DNA from 2 places in the Virgibacillus dakarensis genome. Region 1 is predicted to be linked to the other one. Evidence: a T-box and tRNA genes for the amino acid it is inferred to sense, from the RefSeq annotation. Region 1 holds a T-box; the other holds one or more tRNA genes.
The links. A T-box is a leader RNA that pairs with one kind of tRNA and senses whether it is charged. The one in region 1 lies ahead of ileS (isoleucine--tRNA ligase), so its partner is inferred to be a tRNA-Ile.
Positions count from the first base shown of each region.

Region 2: it encodes a tRNA-Ile, which carries the amino acid that the T-box ahead of ileS (isoleucine--tRNA ligase) is inferred to sense. The anticodon was not compared.

Region 1 is NZ_LT732554.1:369,589-376,329, forward strand. It holds gene ileS (isoleucine--tRNA ligase) at 1-2,251, opposite strand, end outside; T-box leader at 2,304-2,558, opposite strand; gene CZ382_RS24540 (hypothetical protein) at 2,527-2,658, opposite strand; gene CZ382_RS11370 (bifunctional 2',3'-cyclic-nucleotide 2'-phosphodiesterase/3'-nucleotidase) at 2,782-5,031, shown strand; gene CZ382_RS11375 (DnaJ family domain-containing protein) at 5,129-5,479, shown strand; gene CZ382_RS11380 (DUF72 domain-containing protein) at 5,513-6,364, opposite strand; gene CZ382_RS11385 (LOG family protein) at 6,515-6,741, opposite strand, start outside.
Region 2 is NZ_LT732554.1:1,065,157-1,071,897, forward strand. It holds rRNA gene CZ382_RS14925 (16S ribosomal RNA) at 191-1,753, shown strand; tRNA gene CZ382_RS14930 (tRNA-Ile) at 1,859-1,935, shown strand; tRNA gene CZ382_RS14935 (tRNA-Ala) at 1,952-2,024, shown strand; rRNA gene CZ382_RS14940 (23S ribosomal RNA) at 2,104-5,560, shown strand; rRNA gene rrf (5S ribosomal RNA) at 5,644-5,759, shown strand; tRNA gene CZ382_RS14950 (tRNA-Asn) at 5,817-5,891, shown strand; tRNA gene CZ382_RS14955 (tRNA-Thr) at 5,899-5,971, shown strand.

The DNA of each region.
Region 1 (6,741 bases):
GTAGTTTGCTCGTTGTTGTTAATACCTCGTATAACGTATGATAAGCCGCTAGTTTATCATCATTCATTCCTTTACCCCAAAAACGGTCACGGGAGCGGCGGATGTACCAATTACTAATTTGTTCAACTAGTATAGATAATTCTCTTGCTGCAGGATTAAAATCATAGTTATCAAGATGTGCCGCTACACTTTTAGAAACAGAATGCAGGCGAGATAATATCCATTTATCCAACCATGACTTTTCACCTTGGGCATGCTTATTCGGATCGAATTGATCAATCTCCGCATAAAGCACGTAAAAAGAATGAATATTAATTAGTGTGTCAACTAGCTTGGACTTTGCTTGACTGACAATATTAGCTGAAAAACGCTTATTATTCCAAGGCGCACTATCAACAAGCAGTGCCCACCGCAACGCATCTGCCCCATATTTTTTCACAAGGTCCATTGGGTTAATAACGTTCCCTTTACTTTTTGACATTTTACGTCCATCTTCATCAAGGATATGTCCGAGCGAAAGAACACGTTTGTATGGTGCTTTTCCAGTATATAAAGAAGATACGGTGAGCAGGCTGTAAAACCAGCCACGCGTCTGATCCACACCTTCTACAATGACATCTGCAGGAAATTGTTTTTCGAATAATGCAGTATTCTCAAATGGATAATGATACTGCGCAAATGGCATCGAACCACTATCAAACCATACATCGATAACTTCCTTGGTACGAACCATATCTCCTTGGCAAGACGGACAAACAAGAATTATATCATCCACATACGGTTTATGAAGTTCTAACTCATCAGAAACTGGAAGCCTGGCATGTTTATTGAGGTCCTGAATACTATCAGGCGCATATTGATGGTTACAGTTCTTGCAAATCCAAACGTTGAGTGGTGTTCCCCAATACCGATTACGACCTAGATTCCAATCAACCATGTTCTCTAGAAAATTACCAAAACGTCCATGTTTCATATGCTCCGGGTGCCATTTAATGGTTTCGTTATTTTGGATGATCGTATCTTTTATTTCCGTCGTTTTGATAAACCAGCCTTCCGTTGCATAATAGATAAGCGGGGAATCACAGCGCCAACAGTGTGGATAGCTATGTTCGTATTTTTCTTTTGAAAATAATAAACCTTTGTCTGCCAGCATTTTAATTATCTGAACATCACAATCTTTGGCAAATTCCCCAGCTAAATCAGGAACTTCATCCGTATAGCGTCCTGACTGATCAACCACGTTAATAAAATCAAGCCCGTTTGCTCTCACAGCATTGTAGTCATCTTCTCCATGCGCTGGTGCGAGATGAACGATTCCGGTACCACTTTGGTCTGTAACAAAATCCGCCTCAATAACCTCATGCCCTCTTATTAGGTTCAAATAGTCAAAAGGAGCTTGATAGGTTAAGCCAACGAAGTCACTTCCTTTATGCATGCTAATAACCTCATATTCCTCATTGAATACCTGATCTGCCAAGTCTTTTGCAACAATATATAAGTCCGCTTCCTGCCTCACCTTTACATATTCCAAATCCTTATGGACAGCTAAAGCAACATTAGCAGGAAGTGTCCAAGGTGTTGTCGTCCAGCCCAAAAAATATTCATTATCGGTCCCATTAATTTGGAATTTAGCTGTTACGGACAGATCTTTTACGTCTTTGTATCCTTGTGCAACTTCGTGAGAACTTAAGGATGTTTGGCAGCTCGGACAATATGGCGTAACACGATGTCCCTGATCCAGCAGCCCTTTTTTGTGAATCGCAGAGAGGATATACCAAACACTTTCAATATATTCATTCCGTAATGTCACATATGGATCATCCATATCAACCCAATACCCAATAGCTTCTGTAAAAGAACGCCATTGCTTCTCATAATCAAAAACACTTCTTTTACATTCCTCAATAAATTTCTCTATACCATAATCTTCAATTTCTTTTTTTCCGGAGATGCCTATCTTTTTCTCAACACCGAGTTCAACTGGAAGACCATGTGTATCCCAGCCCGCTTTGCGGATAACCTGATAACCTTGCATTGTTTTATAGCGGGCAATGAAGTCTTTTATCACACGACCCAGCACATGCCCAGCATGAGGTAGGCCATTTGCTGTTGGGGGGCCTTCATAAAAGACAAAGGTTTCCGCTCCATCACGATTTGAAACAGACTTTTCAAACGTACTTTCAGCTTTCCACATATTGTTTACTCGCTTTTCACGCTGTTGGGGAAGCTCACTTATATCAACCTTTCTCATCATCTCACTCCTCGTTTGATTTTTTCATAAAAATACAAAAACCCGCCCCTAAAGTAGGGACGAGTTTAACCCGTGTTACCACCCTGATTCCGGAAATTACTTGTAAAATAAATGTGCCGGCACTCAAACAACGTACTATCATACGCGATCCTTGTAACGGCGGATCCCCGGAAAGGCTTAAAATGAATCTTCAGCTTTTCTTCTCGGAGAGGATTTTCAACATAAACTGAACATTGGTTTTCAGCAAAAGGCACCAACTCTCTGCAGAACAGGATTTATGCATACTCGTTCTCGTCAACGAATTTAATCGCTTTCATATTAAGATATAGCATATGCAGATAAATGTCAATCGATACACCTTCCATATTGCCAATTATCAAGCTTTTGTCTGAAACAGTTTTGTACAACAACCCCGTCCCCTTATTCTAAACCTAACGATTAATTCATTTAACCCATATCCATCGGCCTATTCCAATATGTCTAGCAATCCTTTAATCTAGTAATTGAAAAAACTTAAAGGGGGTTTCAGTATGGGAATTAGAAAAACAGGAAAAATTGCACTTATGCTTTTAGCAGCTCTGCTTGTATCTATACCACTTAGCAACAGCTCGGCAGATGCAGAAGAAGCTGGGGAAGGCACTGTTGACTTAAGACTCATGGAAACGACAGATATTCATGTCCATCTGGCAAACTATGACTATTATCAAGATAAGGAAACAAACGAATTTGGGCTAGCAATGACAGCAACGCTTATCAAGAAATCCCGAAGTGAAGTCAACAATAGCATGTTATTTGACAATGGTGACCTAATCCAAGGCAATCCTCTTGGGGACTATATCGCTCAAAAAGGCCTTGAAGAAGGAGAAGTGCATCCCGTCTATAAAGCAATGAATCTGCTAGATTATGATGCAGCAAATATTGGTAACCACGAATTTAATTATGGCATCGACTATTTGAAGGAAGCAACTGATGATGCTAATTTCCCATACGTCAATGCAAACGTCTATTATGATGACGGTGACGATGATCCAACCAACGATCAACCGTTTTTCGAGCCATACAAGATTTTGCCTAAACAAGTGGTAGATTCAAACGGTAACACCCAAACGATTAATGTTGGGATCATCGGCTTTGTTCCACCACAAATCATGCAATGGGACAAAACAAACCTTGAAGGGAAAGTAATTACCAAAGATATCTATAAAACAGCACAAAAATATATTCCGGAAATGAAGGAACAAGGTGCTGATATTATCGTTGCAATTCCACACTCCGGGCTTGGATCGGTTGAATTAAAGGAACGTGAGGAAAATGCCACTTACAACTTAACTGAAGTAGAAGGCATTGATGCTATTATGTTTGGTCATGCCCACGAAGCCTTCCCGAGTGAAACATTTGCGGGAATCCCAGGAGTCAACCTGGAAAAAGGAACACTCAATGGTGTACCTTCTGTTGAGGCAGGTTTTTGGGGAAACCATTTAGGGATTATTGATCTGAAGCTCCAGCAAAATGGCGACAGCTGGGAGGTTATTGATTCCAGCGCTGAAGTTCAAGCAATTTACGACGAAAATACCGGTGAAGCACTTGTTGAAGCCGATCAGGGAATTCTAGACGCCATTTCAGAAGACCACCAGGCAACTCTTGACTATATTCGCTCTCAGGTCGGTGAAACAACTGCACCAATTTACAGCTACTTTGCACTTGTCAAAGACGATCCGTCGGTACAAATTGTAGCCAACGCACAAAAATGGTACACAGAACAAGCAGTAAAGGAAACCGAATATGAAGGATTGCCAATTTTATCCGCAGCTGCACCATTTAAGGCTGGCGGTCGAGGCGGCGCTGGCTACTATACGTATATTCCAGAAGGGCCGATTGCCATTAAAAACGTAGCTGACCTTTATGTTTATCCAAACACTTTGAAGGTCGTGAAAATCAATGGGGAACAAGTTCGTGAATGGTTAGAGATGGCTGCTGGACAGTTTAATCAAATCGACCCGAATGCGTCAGAGGAACAATCTTTAGTTAACAATGACTTTCCAACGTACAATTTTGATGTTATCGATGGGGTCACCTATAAAATCGATGTTACGGAACCAACCCGCTATAACCGTGATGGGGAGTTAATCAATCCAGAGGCCCATCGCATTGTAAACTTACAATACAACGGTGAGGCCGTTCAAGACGATCAGGAATTTCTTGTTGCAACAAATAACTATCGTGCTGGTGGAGGAGGTAACTTCCCGAATTTAGATGGCAGCCAAATTGTCCTTTCTCCACAGGCGGAAAACCGGCAGGTAGTGATCGACTATATTCAAACGAATGGCACGATTGATCCATCAGCGGATAGCAATTGGTCATTTGCACCGATTGAAGGTAATGCACAGCTAACATTCCAATCTTCACCGGATGCCCAGCAATTCATCCAGCAAGATGGGAATATCGCTTATCTCGGTGAGGGGACAGACGGTTTTGCCAAATACGCGCTTGATCTATCAGAGGCCGAAGAAACTGTGACACTTTCGTCAATTAAACAAGATGTTGCGGATTATGTACAATCTGGTGATATTAATCATCCATTAGCTGTTAAGCTGACAAACAAACTGAAACAAGCAGAACATCAACTAAATAAAGGCCATCATCATCAAGCTGTTAAAAAGATGGAAGGGTTCTTGAAACATTTGAACAAAAAGGCGATGGATAAATTCATCACTAAAGAAGCGAAAGAAGGCTTGAATAATTCAGTTGAGGTTTTACTTAACGACTGGAGAAACAATTAACAGTAAAGATCCAATTTATTATTTAAAAACCCTGTGGTATGATGAAGCCACAGGGTTTTTTACATGCGTTTTAAAACAAAGAAGGCAGGTGAGTCCGATGTATATGTTTGTCGAGGAGAGAATTAAAGATTCCATAGACAAGGGGGAATTCGATAATCTTCCCGGAAAAGGAAAACCGCTGAATCTAAAGGATGATTTACCAGGTATGCGACCGGAAATAAAAATGGGTTATCGAATGCTGAAAAACGCCGGATATGTAACGGAGGAGGCAAAAGACAGCAAAAATAATATGAGTATGAATGATCTTTTAACCATAGCAACCGGTAAAACCCATAAGAGCGATGTACAAAGCAAACAGAAATTTGATGAATTTGTTCACGAAAGGAAATTGCATCAAAATAAGAGGTTTATCGCCTATGCCAAAAAGATTTACCGAAAATTGTTTTAGATCCCGCCAGGCCACGGTAATTTTCCGCACCACTCAAAACAAATTCAATTGTCTTGGGGAAAGTCCATCATATTCAATACCCAGCATTTTTTGAAATTCCTTAGCATTGCCTGCCGCATCCCCACCTGAGTTATTGTTAAATAGAACAATGATATGGTTGGTATCTTTTGATAGGTTAATGATTCTGTTTTTCCATTCCAAAAGCTCCTTACGATTGTATTTATATAAATAGCGAACCTCCCGCCAATTCGTATCAGTCCCGTTCGGTTTATTCCACCCATGCACATTTCTCCCATGCATCCGTACTAATGTCATGTTTCCATTCGTTGTCACAGGCACAATAGGAATCGATCCGTCACCAGCTTGTGGCTCATCAGCGATGGAATGGATCCAGCCCTCCTGTTTCATAAAAGAAAGTGTATTATCACGGTACGCGTCGCTAAACCAGGATTGGTGGCGAAACTCAAGCGCAACCGGGATATCCCCCATCATTTGCTTACAATACCGCAAATAATCGACATTCGCTTTTTTGCAATCAAACCATGGCGGGAATTGAAATAGCACCATCGCTAGCTTGTTTGCATCTTGGAATGGCTTCAGAGAATCTTTAAACGCCTGGAACATCTCCGCTTTTGTAACAAACGGTATATCCCCACGCTGATGCCCCGTCATTCCTTGATACGCCTTCACAACAAAGCGGAAATTTCCCGGTGTTTCCTTCACCCACTTTAACGTGTTACGGGCGGGCTGTACCGCGTAAAAGGATGCATCTACCTCCACAACTGGAAAGTGACTGCTATATTCAGGTAATTTATCTTTTCCTTTCGTTTGATTTGGGTACAGGGAATAATGGTCTCCCCATCCTGTTAAGCCTATATAAATCATCAGGTTCCCTCCTTTTAACATTTTAGCACAGGGTTAGGGAATACTGGGAGTTTGTAAATGGTACGAACTATTTTTATAAGGACTTTCATAACCGGCTTGATTTGACGTATTGTGGCCGCTCGATTTTTATATCTAATCAAGTACCAGAAACTATGTTTGATCTTTTTTAAAATATGTCTTAACAGCTGGTGGTTGATAAGTATAAAACTTATCAATTAAAGCCTCTGGGAAGGTATCCACAATTGCCATGGAACGATATTTTTCGTGTAGAAATTGCTGGTCTGCCATATGGTTGAAGAGTGACACAAGAGGGTCATAATAGTGATTAATGTTTAAAAGCCCACACGGTTTTTGGTGCACCCCCAGCTGAGCCCAGG
Region 2 (6,741 bases), 700 kb from region 1:
CTTGTCGCTAAAAACGACATAAGAAAAATTGCTCTTTGAAAACTGAACAAAACAACCAGTATGTAACGGATGTCAGAGGTTAGGTCAGAAGTCGGATCATTTGATTTGGATGGAGGACTAGAGCCCTGAAATCAATTTTTGAAGCTAAGACATTTCATAAGATTAATTGGTGTTAATCTTATTGCAAACTTTTTTGGAGAGTTTGATCTTGGCTCAGGACGAACGCTGGCGGCGTGCCTAATACATGCAAGTCGAGCGCGGGAAGCAAGCTGAATCCTTCGGGAGGACGCTAGTGGAACGAGCGGCGGACGGGTGAGTAACACGTGGGCAACCTGCCTGTAAGATCGGGATAACTCCGGGAAACCGGGGCTAATACCGGATAATACTTTTTCTCGCGTGGGGAGAAGTTGAAAGATGGCTTCGGCTATCGCTTACAGATGGGCCCGCGGCGCATTAGCTAGTTGGTAGGGTAACGGCCTACCAAGGCAACGATGCGTAGCCGACCTGAGAGGGTGATCGGCCACACTGGGACTGAGACACGGCCCAGACTCCTACGGGAGGCAGCAGTAGGGAATCTTCCGCAATGGACGAAAGTCTGACGGAGCAACGCCGCGTGAGTGATGAAGGTTTTCGGATCGTAAAACTCTGTTGTGAGGGAAGAACAAGTACCGTTCGAAGAGGGCGGTACCGTGACGGTACCTCACCAGAAAGCCCCGGCTAACTACGTGCCAGCAGCCGCGGTAATACGTAGGGGGCAAGCGTTGTCCGGAATTATTGGGCGTAAAGCGCGCGCAGGCGGTCTTTTAAGTCTGATGTGAAATCTCGCGGCTCAACCGCGAGCGGTCATTGGAAACTGGAGGACTTGAGTGCAGAAGAGGAGAGTGGAATTCCACGTGTAGCGGTGAAATGCGTAGAGATGTGGAGGAACACCAGTGGCGAAGGCGACTCTCTGGTCTGTAACTGACGCTGAGGTGCGAAAGCGTGGGGAGCGAACAGGATTAGATACCCTGGTAGTCCACGCCGTAAACGATGAGTGCTAGGTGTTAGGGGGTTTCCGCCCCTTAGTGCTGAAGTTAACGCATTAAGCACTCCGCCTGGGGAGTACGGCCGCAAGGCTGAAACTCAAAAGAATTGACGGGGGCCCGCACAAGCGGTGGAGCATGTGGTTTAATTCGAAGCAACGCGAAGAACCTTACCAGGTCTTGACATCCTCTGCTAGCGCTAGAGATAGCGTGTTCCCTTCGGGGACAGAGAGACAGGTGGTGCATGGTTGTCGTCAGCTCGTGTCGTGAGATGTTGGGTTAAGTCCCGCAACGAGCGCAACCCTTGATCTTAGTTGCCAGCATTCAGTTGGGCACTCTAAGGTGACTGCCGGTGACAAACCGGAGGAAGGTGGGGATGACGTCAAATCATCATGCCCCTTATGACCTGGGCTACACACGTGCTACAATGGATGGAACAAAGGGCAGCGAAGCCGCAAGGTGAAGCAAATCCCATAAAACCATTCCCAGTTCGGATTGCAGGCTGCAACTCGCCTGCATGAAGCCGGAATCGCTAGTAATCGCGGATCAGCATGCCGCGGTGAATACGTTCCCGGGCCTTGTACACACCGCCCGTCACACCACGAGAGTTGGCAACACCCGAAGTCGGTGAGGTAACCATTTGGAGCCAGCCGCCGAAGGTGGGGCCAATGATTGGGGTGAAGTCGTAACAAGGTAGCCGTATCGGAAGGTGCGGCTGGATCACCTCCTTTCTAAGGATAACTACGGAACGTGAAAGAGTCATCTTTCATAAGCCATACTGGGTTGTTTAGTTCAGTTTTGAGAGAGTAATTTCTCTTTCTATATAACATATGGATGGGCCTGTAGCTCAGCTGGTTAGAGCGCACGCCTGATAAGCGTGAGGTCGGTGGTTCGAGTCCACTCAGGCCCACCATCTATAAGAGAGTCACGGGGCCTTAGCTCAGCTGGGAGAGCGCCTGCTTTGCACGCAGGAGGTCAGCGGTTCGATCCCGCTAGGCTCCATTTTTGTACCTTGAAAACTAAATAAGAGAAAGACAAACAACGACATCAAACGTAATAGCGTTTTTAGAGCTTAGAAAATAGTTAAGTGAAGAAGGGCGCACGGTGGATGCCTTGGCACTAGGAGCCGAAGAAGGACGGGACTAACACCGATATGCCTCGGGGAGTCGTAAGTAGACTGCGATCCGGGGATTTCCGAATGGGGGAACCCACTGCTCGTAATGGAGCAGTACCTGTATCTGAATACATAGGATACAGGAGGCAGACCCGGGGAACTGAAACATCTCAGTACCCGGAGGAAGAGAAAGCAAACGCGATTTCCTGAGTAGCGGCGAGCGAAACGGAAACAGCCCAAACCAAAAGGCTTGCCTTTTGGGGTTGTAGGACACTCCACCAGGAGTTATCAAGAAATGTGTTAGACGAATCGATCTGGAACGATCAGCCAAAGCAGGTAAGAGCCCTGTAGTTGAAAAGGCATTTCCTCCGGAGTGGATCCTGAGTACGGCGGAACACGTGGAATTCCGTCGGAATCCGGGAGGACCATCTCCCAAGGCTAAATACTCCCTAGTGACCGATAGTGAACCAGTACCGTGAGGGAAAGGTGAAAAGCACCCCGGGAGGGGAGTGAAAGAGAACCTGAAACCGTGCGCTTACAAGTAGTCGGAGCACATTGATGTGTGACGGCGTACCTTTTGTAGAATGGACCGGCGAGTTACGATCGTATGCAAGGTTAAGTGGAAGACACGGAGCCGCAGCGAAAGCGAGTCTGAACAGGGCGAATGAGTATGCGGTCGTAGACCCGAAACCGTGTGATCTACCCATGTCCAGGGTGAAGGTCAGGTAACACTGACTGGAGGCCCGAACCCACGTATGTTGAAAAATGCGGGGATGAGGTGTGGGTAGGGGTGAAATGCCAATCGAACACGGAGATAGCTGGTTCTCTCCGAAATAGCTTTAGGGCTAGCCTCAAGGATAGCGAGTACTGGAGGTAGAGCACTGATTGGACTAGGGGCCCTCACCGGGTTACCGAATTCAGTCAAACTCCGAATGCCAGCTACTTCCCCTTGGGAGTCAGACTATGGGTGATAAGGTTCATAGTCGAAAGGGAAACAGCCCAGACCGCCAGCTAAGGTCCCCAAGTATACGTTAAGTGGAAAAGGATGTGGCGTTGCCCAGACAACCAGGATGTTGGCTTAGAAGCAGCCATCATTTAAAGAGTGCGTAATAGCTCACTGGTCGAGTGACACTGCGCCGAAAATATACCGGGGCTAAACGTATCACCGAAGCTGCGGATCCAGAGGTCAGATATCAGAGGCCGGAAGTCGGAAAAAGAGAGTGAATAGAAGATGATAAAAAGTTACCAAGAATTAAGAGTTTATAAAATCTCTTATCGGCTTGCGTTACAAGTTCATCAAATCACCCTAGAATTTCCAGACTTCGAAAAGTATGAACTTGGAAGTCAATTAAGAAGAGCAGCTACTTCCATACCCGTAAATATTGCTGAAGGGTATGGTAAGAAAAGTACGATTGCTGATTTTAAAAGGTTTTTGTTGATAGCACAGGGGTCTAAAGATGAGGTAAAGGTTTTATTAGAATTATCTAAGGATCTTCAATATATCAACAATGAGACTTTCGAGGAATTGTTTAACCAGTATGATGATTTAGGAAAGCAACTTTATTCAATGATCCAAAAATGGGTTTAAAGTAAATCTGACATCTGGTTTCTGATATCTGACTTCTGTGATGGTAGGAGAGCGTTCCAAGTGCTGCGAAGTCAGACCGTGAGGACTGGTGGAGCGCTTGGAAGTGAGAATGCCGGTATGAGTAGCGAAAAAAGAGTGAGAATCTCTTTCACCGAATGCCTAAGGTTTCCTGAGGAAGGCTCGTCCGCTCAGGGTTAGTCGGGACCTAAGCCGAGGCCGAAAGGCGTAGGCGATGGACAACAGGCAGATATTCCTGTACCACCTCATGACCGTTATGTAGCGATGGGGAGACGCAGTAGGATAAGGAAAGCGCACCGATGGATGTGTGCGCCCAAGCAGTAAGAGAGCTGGATAGGCAAATCCGTTCAGCAATCTCAAGCTGTGATGGGGAGTGAACATGAGTAGCGAAGTTCCTGATTTCACACTGCCAAGAAAACCCTCTAGCGAGGTCACAGGTGCCCGTACCGCAAACCGACACAGGTAGGCGAGGAGAGAATCCTAAGGTGATCGGGAGAACTCTCGTTAAGGAACTCGGCAAAATGACCCCGTAACTTCGGGAGAAGGGGTGCTTCATTTACATGGAGCCGCAGTGAATAGGCCCAAGCGACTGTTTAGCAAAAACACAGGTCTCTGCGAAGCCGAAAGGCGAAGTATAGGGGCTGACACCTGCCCGGTGCTGGAAGGTTAAGGGGAAGCGTTAGTACCTTCGGGTGCGAAGCGCAGAACCGAAGCCCCAGTAAACGGCGGCCGTAACTATAACGGTCCTAAGGTAGCGAAATTCCTTGTCGGGTAAGTTCCGACCCGCACGAAAGGTGCAACGACTTGGGCACTGTCTCAACGAGAGACCCGGTGAAATTATACGATGCGTGAAGATGCGCATTACCCGCGACAGGACGGAAAGACCCCGTGGAGCTTTACTGTAGCCTGATATTGCATGTTGGTACAGCTTGTACAGGATAGGTGGGAGCCTTAGAACCCGGAGCGCCAGCTTCGGTGGAGGCACCCGTGGGATACCACCCTGGCTGTACGGACATTCTAACCCAGGACCGTCATCCGGTTCGGAGACAGTGTCAGGCGGGCAGTTTGACTGGGGCGGTCGCCTCCTAAAAGGTAACGGAGGCGCCCAAAGGTTCCCTCAGAATGGTTGGAAATCATTCGTAGCGTGTAAAGGCAGAAGGGAGCTTGACTGCGAGACCTACAAGTCGAGCAGGGACGAAAGTCGGGCTTAGTGATCCGGTGGTTCCGCATGGAAGGGCCATCGCTCAACGGATAAAAGCTACCCCGGGGATAACAGGCTTATCTCCCCCAAGAGTTCACATCGACGGGGAGGTTTGGCACCTCGATGTCGGCTCATCGCATCCTGGGGCTGTAGTCGGTCCCAAGGGTTGGGCTGTTCGCCCATTAAAGCGGTACGCGAGCTGGGTTCAGAACGTCGTGAGACAGTTCGGTCCCTATCCGTCGTGGGCGCTGGAAGTTTGAGAGGAGCTGTCCTTAGTACGAGAGGACCGGGATGGACACACCGCTGGTGTACCAGTTGTTCCGCCAGGAGCATAGCTGGGTAGCTACGTGTGGCAAGGATAAGTGCTGAAAGCATCTAAGCATGAAGCCACCCTCAAGATGAGACTTCCCACTTCCAGAGGTCAGAGTTCAGAAGCCAGAAGTCAGAGAAAAAGCTTTGGCTGGGAAGGTTCAGGATGAATGAATCCGACCTCCGGTTTCTGACATCTGACCTCTGGAAGGTAAGATCCCTCAGAGACGATGAGGTAGATAGGTCCGAGGTGGAAGCGTGGTGACACGTGGAGCTGACGGATACTAATCGATCGAGGACTTAACTATAACCCATCTAATCTGATTTCGTTGTTTGTGGATCTCTTATTTAGTTTTTAAGGTATAAAAAAAGTTATACCACAAATAATATGTCTGGTAGCAATAGCGGAGAGGTCACACCTGTTCCCATGCCGAACACAGCAGTTAAGCTCTCCAGCGCCGATGGTAGTTGGGGCATTGCCCCTGCAAGAGTAGGACGCCGCCAGGCAAATTTTTTGTATAATATTCTGTTAGTTGTTAAACTAAAATAAATATTTCTGATTGTTCCACAGTAGCTCAGTGGTAGAGCTATCGGCTGTTAACCGATCGGTCGTAGGTTCGAATCCTACCTGTGGAGCCATTTTTATGCTTCCATAGCTCAGCAGGTAGAGCACTTCCATGGTAAGGAAGGGGTCAGCAGTTCGAGTCTGCTTGGAAGCTTTGCCTTTAAACCTTGATGTAAAGAGATTCCCCTGATGATTCCGGGAGTCGCTTTATTCTTCGATTTTTACTAATTCGCCGACATTCTAACGGCAGAAGCTTGTTTTTCATTGATTTTTTGATGGTTCATCTTGCTTTGTAATTTTTCTATTTTAAAACCTGACTTTTGCAGTTAAAATGAAGTAAAAACAGCCTTGAACCCCTATGATTACTGGTTCTTTGGCTGTTTTTGTTTGTCAAAAAGTTGTAGTGTAAATCACCCTTTGGCCGCTCCTAAAATTTTTTATTTCTCCTAAAAAGTTTGACCAACACAGATGGTAAGAAGGTATTGATTATGCTATAACTCTTATAAGCGGTGTAATTCCGGGGTTTGGTCTAGTAAAAGATATTGACAATCACATTCAGCAAGATCGAATCGTTAAGGTATTACAAATGTTAAACGATAAAGATATTGATTTAGAACAATAGTTTAAAAAGATACAAAATGAACAAAATGATGAAAAGCCTTTTTATCTCCTTACTAAACTATGACAAAATGTGTAAAAAGTGGTGCTATATAAATCAAAAACAGAAATTCATCTTTCACTTCAGATTGGAAACAAAACTTTTAGGAGAACCGACTACATATACCCAAAAGAAAACGTTTGCTTTTTGGTTGTTTATGACTGAATTTGATGTTATTATCTTGACTTCTGCAGTAAAGTGAGTAAAAGAACGGCTGTACCCCTTGTTATGATTGGGATTATGGCCGTTTCACTTTGTCAAAAAGT